4 regions of the Streptomyces sp. ITFR-6 genome follow, and region 3 is predicted to be linked to each of the others. Evidence: riboswitches for the same ligand, from Rfam matches in the RefSeq annotation. Region 3 holds a riboswitch; each other region holds the start of a gene.

Region 1 (2,169 bases), 2.1 Mb from region 3:
TGGTCAACATCTTCATCGCCACGCTCTGGACCTGAGCGCCCGCCGCGGCGACGACGGTCTAACCGGGGCGCACGCTCCCGTAGATCGGCATGTAGTAGATCGACTCCTCGCGCACATTGGCCCCCGGCTTCGGCGCGTGGATCATCATGCCGTCGCCCTTGTAGATCCCGACGTGGCTGATGTCGTTGTAGAAGAAGACCAGGTCCCCGGGCTGAAGGTCCTCCGTGGCGATCCGGGTGCCGACGTTCACCTGGTCCCAGGTGGTCCGGGGAATGGTGACGCCCGCGGCCTTCCAGGCCGCCTGGGTCAGCCCCGAGCAGTCGTACGAGGACGGGCCGGTCGCCCCCCAGACGTACGGCTTGCCGATCTGGGCCCTGGCGAACGCGAGGACCTTCTCGGCCTTCGTCGTCGCGCTGCTGTCCGAACCGGAACCGGTGCCCGTGCCGGAACCGGTGCCGGAACCGGTGTCCGAACCCGTGCCCGTACCGGAGCCCGTGCCGCTGCCGCCGGCCTCCTTGGCCTTGCGGTCGGCCTCCGCCTTGGCGGCCGCCTGCTTCTTCGCCAGCTCCTTGGCCTTGCGCGCGGCCTCGGCCTTCTTCTTCTCCTCCAGCTCGGCCAGCCGCGCCTTCTCCTGCGCGGTCAGCTTCGACAGCAGCGTGCGCGCCTCGGTCAGCTTGTTCTGCACGTTCTGCTTGCTGGTGCGCAGCTTGGTCTGCGACGCGGTGAGCGTCTCCAGGCTCGTCACCGCCTCCGCCCGCTTCTTCGACGCCTCCGCCTGCTTCGTACGGAAGTCCGTGACGGCCTGCTGCTGGTTGGCGGCCATCCGGTTCATCAGGTGGGTCTGGTCGAAGAACGACTGCGGGTCGTTGGCCAGGAAGAAGGTGGCGGTCGGCGCGAGCGCGCCGTCGCGGTACTGGGCGGCCGCGTAGTTCCCGAGCGTGCGGCGGGCGTCGTTCAGCTTGTCGGCGCGCTTGGCGATGTCGTCCAGCAGCCCGTCCACCTTGGCGCGCTGCGCGGCGGACGCCTCTTTCGCCTCGTCGTAGTGCTGGGTCGCGGTGCCCGCCTGCCGGTAGAGGTCGTCGACCTTCTTCTGGACGTCCTCGATGCTGGGCTTCGGGGCCGGGGCCGCCAGCGCGCTCTGCGTGGACAGCAGGGTCACGGAGGCCAGAGCCGCCGTCGTGAACCCGATGGCGGGGGTGGTGCTGCGCACCCGGAGGCGCGGTTTCCGATGCGATGCCAAGACCGGCATTTCCTTCCGTGGACCGCCTACCGGGTTAGCTGTCGGGTTCGGGCGGAACGGAAGGCTGCCCTACGGTCCTGGTGGGGGGTTGCGGACCGATTCACCCCGGTGCTGCGTGTGGGTCCCCGGTTCCGGACCCCGTACGGGCGGCCCGGATTCGGCGTGGACGCCCGCTCGGCGTGGTTCGCCTCTGGGGGTACGGCCGTCCGAACGAGCACGCTAGCCAACTCATGGTGTCGCTGTGAAGGTTGATGTTCGATATGCCCGATACATTTTCGTGACCTTGCGGAACCCGCGCCGCACGGCCGGGCGCGGCCCGCCCTTTCCCTACGCAGGGTGCTCCGGACATCGCCGTGTGTGGCTCCGGAGGTACGGGTTCTGCCATGCGGGCCCGGGGTGTCAGTAGGGCCGCCTAGACTCGGACAGCGATGAGCAGCCTCTTTGACGACAGTTTCCTGGCCGGCCTCCAGCACGCGGAGGACGGGCCCCCGCCGCCCCCCGAGGACTCCGCACCCGAAGCGGTGCCGGAGGACCTCTTCGGAGGCGTGTTCGACGGGCCCCCGCCGCCCCGCGACGCGTACTACCGCGACGGGGCCCACCGCCCGGTCATCGACGCCGCCGCGCTGCTCGACGGGCTGAACACCGAGCAGCGTGCCGCCGTCGTGTACGCGGGCTCCCCGCTGCTCATCGTCGCCGGGGCCGGTTCGGGCAAGACCCGGGTGCTGACGCACCGCATCGCCCACCTGCTGGCCGAGCGCGGGGTGCACCCCGGCCAGATCCTGGCGATCACCTTCACCAACAAGGCCGCCGGCGAGATGAAGGAGCGCGTCGAGCAGCTCGTCGGCCCCCGCGCCAACGCCATGTGGGTCATGACCTTCCACAGCGCCTGCGTCCGGATCCTGCGCCGCGAGTCGAAGAAGCTCGGCTTC
Region 2 (2,169 bases), 2.5 Mb from region 3:
ACTCCCCCGGCGGCTCGTTCGGAGCCGTGACGGCGGTGTACGACACGATGTCCTTCCTCACCTGCGAGGTGGAGACGTTCTGTCTCGGCCAGGCCGGCGCCGGCGCGGCCGTCCTGCTGGCCGCGGGAGCTCCCGGCCGACGGCACGCGCTGCCCGGCGCACGGGTCGTGCTGCAGCAGCCCGAACTCCCGGAGCCGGTGCGGGGACAGCCGTCCGATTTGGAGATCGAGGCCCGGGAACTGGCCAGGATGCGCGAGACGCTGACGGGCATACTGGCCCGTCACACCAGCCGCTCCGCCGAGAAGATCACCGAGGACACCGAGCGCGACCTCATCCTCGACGCCGAGGGCGCCAAGGCCTACGGGTTGATCGACCACATCGTGCAGAACCGCGGGCCCGCACTGCTGCCGCCCGCCGCGGGGTGAACCCGCGATGCGGCCACCCGAGTTCCCGCCGCTGCCCGCCCTGACCCGCGCCGAGGGCGAGTTCATCGACCGCTACCTGGAAGTCGTCGACCAGCTGGGCCGGATCAACCCGGCCCGCGCCGACGACACCTACCGGGCCCTGCGCGCCGCACAGGCGCTCGCCTCGCACGCCGCGGCACTGCGGGACGCGCTCGCGTTGATGCACGAGCGGGGTGAAAGCCGGGTCCACTCCGCCACGTTGACGCGAGCGTTACGGGTGCTGGACGGGGAACGCCGCGCCGGGCGGCTCACCGTGCCACCCGACCCGCCGAGTTGATCAACTCCCTTGCGCCGACACGCCCGACGGGCGGACCGAATTATCTCGCTCGTTCGGCGTAGGTGTTACCTCGCAGGAGGGACAGGCCAACTTGCGCTTTCGAAGTGGGTCATGGGTGAAATCTCCCGTTCCGTCCCTGATGCGGCACCGGAAGCGGAGGTGCGGAAACTCCCCTCAAGGCCCCCCGTCCACCCGAACGGGTCAGTCGTGATGAGCCTCACATATCACCGTTTCACCTCGGAAATCCGGCGTTCGGTGAGTCAAGATCCCTGGGACGACAAGCCCCCGCCACCGCGGCGGGGCGGTCCGGGCGGACGCCGAGTCCTGCCGCTGTCCGGATGCCTGGTCGACAGGAGTGGATCGGCAGGAGTGGAGGACCCGAGCACAACGGGCCGACCGGAGATCCGGTCGTCCCTCGGGGTGAAGCCGCCACGTGCGGCCGGGCGACTTCGCCAGCCCGAACCCGACAGGTCATCCTTCACAGGCGGCTGACGAAGGGTTGCGCATGACTGCGCAGGTTCATGTCCCGTCTCTCCTCGCCCGAGCCACGACGGCCTCGGCTCTGACTCTCGCCGCAGTCGGCGGCTCGCTGTTCGTCCCCGGCGCCGTGACCGACGCCCAGGCCGCGACTCATTCGATGAAGGCGCTCAACATCGCCGCGTCGAAGAAGGGATCGCCGTACCGGTGGGGCGCCACCGGCCCCAGCCGCTTCGATTGTTCGGGTCTGACGCTGTATTCGTTCAAGAAGGCGGGCAAGAAGCTCCCGCGCACGGCCCAGCAGCAGTACAACAAGACCCGCCACATCTCGGCCTCGAAGCGGCAGCGCGGCGATCTGGTCTTCTTCCACTCCGGCCGCAGCGTCTTCCACGTGGGCATCTACGCGGGCAGCGGCAAGATCTGGCACTCGCCGAAGACCGGTGCCGTGGTGCGGCTGGAGAAGATCTGGACGAAGAGCGTCTACTACGGCCGGGTCAGCTGACGCCACCGCCCCGCCGTCGGCGCGCACCCCGCGTCAGTGCGGCAGGGTGCCGGTCACCAGTACCGCCCCCAGTACGGTGAGCGCCGCGCCGCTGCCGCCCTCGATCGCGCGGGCGGTGCGCGGCCGGCGCAGCCACCGGCCCAGCCGGTCCACCAGGAGCGCCACGGCCGGGAACCAGATCAGCGCGAGCAGCACGACGATCGCGGCGAGCAGCAGCGTCCGCGGCAGCGGGGCGGCCCCGGGCGGGACGAACTGCGGAAGCAGGCTGAGGAAGAGCACCGGCGCCTTGGGGTTCAGCGCGTTGGTCAGGAACCCCTGGCGCAGCGCGCGCCGCGTCCCGTTCGTGGCGTGCTGGCCGTCGCCCCGGCCGGCCGCGGCTTCGGCGGCCCCCGCCTGCCCGGTGCCGCGCCGGGCCGCACGCAGCGCGCTGATGCCCAGGTAGAGCACGT
Region 3 (2,169 bases):
CCGGGAGTCGAGGATTTCCCGGGCTACGACGACGTCGATGGACGGCACGAGGCATCTCCTTCTGGGATATGACGCTGGTTGTGCAGGGTCGCTTTGGCCTTGCGACAAGAGCCTAACCGGCCCGGCCGTCTCAGTCGGCCGCCCGCCCGTCCCCTGGGACGAAAAAGGACCCAAGAGCAGTCATAGCGGGATGAAAGACCAGAAATTTACTGACCGGTAACTACAACAGTTGAACAGTCGGTACGCCGGACCGCCCGTCCGCCGGACCGGCGGCCGACAGGCCCCGGCCCGGCACGCGTGGGGGAAGACGCGAACCGGGCCGGGGAGTGCGGCGAGGAAAGTGGGCGCCGTACTACTTCGCCAGGTGGAGCTGCTGACCCGGGAAGATCATGTCGGCGTCCTCGACGATGTCCTTGTTGAGCTTGAACAGCTGCTGCCAGCCGCCCTTGACCTTGTGGTCGGCCGCGATCTTGCTCAGCGAGTCGCCGGTGACGACCTTGTACTCGCCGTCACCCTTCTCGACCTTCTCGCCGGTCGGGGTGGTCACGGTCTTCTTCTGCCCGGCCCCGGGGGCGGTCGAGCGGTCCGAGCGGTTGGTGGCCGGAGCCTCGGTGCGCTCGGCCTTCTTCGGCTCGGCCTGCTGCGCCGGAGCGGACTCCCGCTTGGGAGCGGTCTCCGCCTTGGGGGCGCTGGAGCCGGTGTCGACGCCCGGGTCGACACCGTCGTTGCTCAGGTTGCCGGCACCGGCGCAGGACCAGGCGCCCGGTCCCTGCATGTCGAGGAGCTTCTCGGCGACCGCGATCTGCTGGGCCTTGGTGGCCAGGTCGGCGCGGGCCGCGTACTGGGTACCACCGGCGGCGGCCCAGCTGGACTGCGAGAACTGCAGACCGCCGTAGTAGCCGTTGCCGGTGTTGATGGACCAGTTGCCGCCGGACTCGCACTGGGCGACCGCGTCCCACGTGGAGACGGAGGCGGCGGAGGCGCCGGTGGCACCCATCAGGGGCACGGCGATGGCGGCACCGGTCACACCGGCGAGCGTGGCGATACGGACGGCCTTGGACGGGCGGCGGTGCTTGTTGCCCTTGCTGTTGAGCAGCATCGAGACTTCTCCTCACCGACGCCTGCGAGGTGAGCTGTCGGGTTCGGGCCAAGTGAGTTGCCCGGTCGCACGTCCTAGCGCACGACTTAACCCCAAGCCGTTCCCGATGCGTCGTGTTCGACGACCGGGCCCGGCGCTTACCTGGGTCCCCCGCTCCTGCCTACGGCGCTTTACGCGTCTGTTCCCTTCGACCGACGGCAGGATTCGGCGTGACGATCGACGGGGCCCGCGGTGCGAGCGGTTCTGACCGTAAACACACCGAACCCCTACATTCAAAGAAGGACATACCGGATAAACAGTCCTTATTTGCATCTGATTAACGTCTATTTACGCAGGTCGGAACGGATGTGGGGGGACCTCCCGGACAAGACACGCGAGTTCATGCGAAGAGACCCATGTCTCACTTATTCAAAAGTGGGACATAGGCCTCTTAAGTACCCCAGGATCGAGGCATCTTCAGCTGTTGATCAGACCGTCTCCACGCTCGCTTCCGCGCCCGCTTCCACGATCGACCCGGCGTCAGGTCTCAGCCGGTCTTCACGCCGAGATCGAGGTGCTGGCCGGGGAGGATGAGGTCCGGGTCGGAGCCGACGGCCGCCTTGTTGGCCTCGTACAGCCCGGTCCAGCCGCCGGGCAGCTTCTGCGCGTCGGCGATGGCCCAGAGGTTGTCGCCGGGCCGGACGGTGTACGTGCCGTCGGCGGCCGGCGCGCCCGTGCCGCGTCCGTCCGCGTCCCCCCGCGAGGCGTGCCGCCCCGCGTCCCGGCCGTCACCGGTCCGCTCCGGGGCCGGCGCTCCGCGGTGCTTGCCGCCCGCCTCCGCGGCCGGGGAGGACCCGTCCCGGCCACCGGAGGGGTCACCCGCGCCGGAGGAGCCGGACGCCGGGGGCGTGGCGTCCGGGGAGGACGAGGCGTCCGCCTTCCGGTCCTTGCCGGCCGGGCCGGACGTGGCGTCGTCCGACGGGGCCTTCGTGGCGTCCTCGGCCGCGTCGTCCGCCGGGTCCGCGCTCTCTGACGGGTCGGCAGTCGCGGACGGGTCCGCGCTCCCGGCCGGGTCCGCGCTCTCCGCCGGG
Region 4 (2,169 bases), 4.4 Mb from region 3:
CTGTGCTCGGCGGTGCGGTCCAGGATGATCGAGCGGTAGGAGGCGACCATGCGGTCGGTGCCCTTGCTGCCGCCGAGGATTCCGCGCAGCTCGTCCATCTCGCCGTCGCGCACCATCCGCCAGAACTCGCTGCCGTCTGCCGGGTCGGTGAGCGGGATGTTCACATTGCGTACGCCGGGCAGCTCGACGTCGGGTCCGTCCAGCTTGAGGTCGGCGGCGTTGCGGAAGTCGAAGACGGTGTGCAGGCCGAGGCCGCCGAGGAACGCCGCGTCCTCGGGCGTGGCGCCCGCGAGGTGACCGCTGCGGTAGAGCCGCCCGTACCGCACCCGGCGGCCGTCCGACGTCGGCAGTCCGCCCACGTCGCGGAAGTTACGCACCCCCGCCAGCTCGGGTGCCGTCGACGGGGTCTGCGGCAACTGCTGCGTCACGGTCACTCCTGGGGGCTCTGCCGCCGACGCGTGTCGCCGACGGGTCCACTCCCGTGACGATACGACATCGGATACTCGGACAATCACCCCGGCGACAGCCGCGGTTCTCCCTCTTGTCCCGGCCCGCCGCGGGGTGCCGGGGTGGACGATGCGCGTGACATGTCCGTATTAGGGCTTTTAGTCGAACATGCCCTGCTTATGCGGGAGATGGTCACCCTCTCGTGAGCGGGATCATATCCGTGACGGTGTGTGGCGGTGCGCCGGTCGGGTAATCCGTACGCCAAGCGGAATGCCAAGATCCATAATCCACGGAGTGTGACCGGAATTCCGCGCCGAATTCCCGGTGCGGAATCCGGTGCGGAACCCGTGGCTTGTTTCCGCCGTCCCGGCTCGCTTACGTTCCATGTCAATCCGGATGGAACGCCTAATCCTGCCGCCGTCCGGAATTCCGCACCCACTCACCGTGTGGCAGGAGCGGGGGACCCAGGTAAGCCGCCGACCGGAGTGATCCGGCCGGCTCGGGGTGAAGTCGCGCCAGGCGCGGCCGGGCATCTCCAGCCCGAACCCGACAGCTCACCTCGTAGGCGCCGGAGAGGAAATTCTTCATGCCCATCCCGGGTAAGCACCGCCGTCCCAAGTCCAGCACCATCGCCCGCGGCGTCGTCGTCGCGAGCGCCGGCGGAGCCGTCATCGCGCTTCCGCTGCTCGGCGCCACCGGTGCCAACGCCGCGGAGCAGGCCGCTCCCGCCACCGCGAAGTCGGCCGCCGCCACGCACGCCACCCCGGCCAAGCCGGTCGCGGACAAGCAGTCCGGCACCAAGACGTACTCCGTGGTCTCCGGCGACTACCTGTCGAAGATCGCCGCCGAGCACAACGTCAAGGGCGGCTGGGAGAAGCTGTACCAGGACAACCGCGAGCTCGTCGGCGACAACCCGAGCCTGATCTTCCCGGGCATGAAGCTGACTCTCGGCGGCAAGGCCTGGGGCCACGCCCCGGCCACCGGCTCGCACACCTCCACGGGCGACTCCACCCCGTCGGATGCCCCCTCGAAGGCCCCGGCCAAGACCGAGTCGAAGGCCCCCGCGTCCTCCGGCACCACGTCCTCCTCCGACACCCAGGCGTCCAACACGTCGTCGTCTGACCAGGGCAGCGCCTCCGGCTACGTCCACCCGGTCCCCGGTAACCACACCACCGCCTACCGCGCCTCCGGCGCCAGCTGGTCCAGCGGCAGCCACACCGGCATCGACTTCCCCGTCGCCAGCGGCACCAGCGTGAAGGCGATCACCTCCGGCACCGTCGTCACCGCGGGCTGGGGCGGCGCGTACGGCAACGAGGTCGTCATCAAGCACGCCGACGGCCACTACTCGCAGTACGGCCACATGTCCTCGCTCTCCGTCTCGGCGGGCCAGACCGTGACCGCGGGCCAGCAGGTCGGCCTCTCCGGCGCCACCGGCAACGCCACCGGCCCGCACCTCCACTTCGAGGTCCGCACCGGCCCGGCGTACGGCTCCGACATCGACCCGATCGCCTACCTGGCGTCGCACGGGATCAACGTCTGATCCAGACAGCAGCGGTCCGGTGACGGACCGGAGCGATACAGAGGGACGGTGCGCGGCGGCGCACCGTCCCTCTGCTTTGCGGTGACCGTCCTTATTCCCCCTTTACCAAAACCTGACCGGGTGGTCTATCTCACCACCCGTCAACCCCTTATTACGGTCGCGTAGGTCACAATCGACGGTGC

What was found. Region 3 has a riboswitch for cyclic di-AMP ahead of RLT59_RS23595 (transglycosylase family protein). Riboswitches for the same ligand answer to the same signal wherever they lie in the genome.
Region 1: it holds a riboswitch for cyclic di-AMP, as region 3 does, so the genes downstream of both, RLT59_RS13825 (C40 family peptidase) here and RLT59_RS23595 (transglycosylase family protein) in region 3, are expected to answer to the same signal.
Region 2: it holds a riboswitch for cyclic di-AMP, as region 3 does, so the genes downstream of both, RLT59_RS34910 (C40 family peptidase) here and RLT59_RS23595 (transglycosylase family protein) in region 3, are expected to answer to the same signal.
Region 4: it holds a riboswitch for cyclic di-AMP, as region 3 does, so the genes downstream of both, RLT59_RS03380 (M23 family metallopeptidase) here and RLT59_RS23595 (transglycosylase family protein) in region 3, are expected to answer to the same signal.

Annotation. Positions count from the first base shown of each region.
Region 1 is NZ_CP134612.1:3,111,823-3,113,991, reverse strand. Features, by position in the region: gene RLT59_RS13830 (hypothetical protein) at 1-35, shown strand, start outside; gene RLT59_RS13825 (C40 family peptidase) at 59-1,249, opposite strand; cyclic di-AMP (ydaO/yuaA leader) riboswitch at 1,248-1,413, opposite strand; gene pcrA (DNA helicase PcrA) at 1,669-2,169, shown strand, end outside.
Region 2 is NZ_CP134612.1:7,695,292-7,697,460, reverse strand. Features, by position in the region: gene RLT59_RS34920 (ATP-dependent Clp protease proteolytic subunit) at 1-425, shown strand, start outside; gene RLT59_RS34915 (hypothetical protein) at 433-741, shown strand; cyclic di-AMP (ydaO/yuaA leader) riboswitch at 1,071-1,243, shown strand; gene RLT59_RS34910 (C40 family peptidase) at 1,247-1,720, shown strand; gene RLT59_RS34905 (LysE family translocator) at 1,754-2,169, opposite strand, start outside.
Region 3 is NZ_CP134612.1:5,184,023-5,186,191, reverse strand. Features, by position in the region: gene eno (phosphopyruvate hydratase) at 1-48, opposite strand, end outside; gene RLT59_RS23595 (transglycosylase family protein) at 353-1,099, opposite strand; cyclic di-AMP (ydaO/yuaA leader) riboswitch at 1,104-1,277, opposite strand; gene RLT59_RS23590 (transglycosylase family protein) at 1,626-2,169, opposite strand, start outside.
Region 4 is NZ_CP134612.1:780,458-782,626, reverse strand. Features, by position in the region: gene RLT59_RS03385 (tyrosine-protein phosphatase) at 1-428, opposite strand, end outside; cyclic di-AMP (ydaO/yuaA leader) riboswitch at 840-1,030, shown strand; gene RLT59_RS03380 (M23 family metallopeptidase) at 1,034-1,987, shown strand.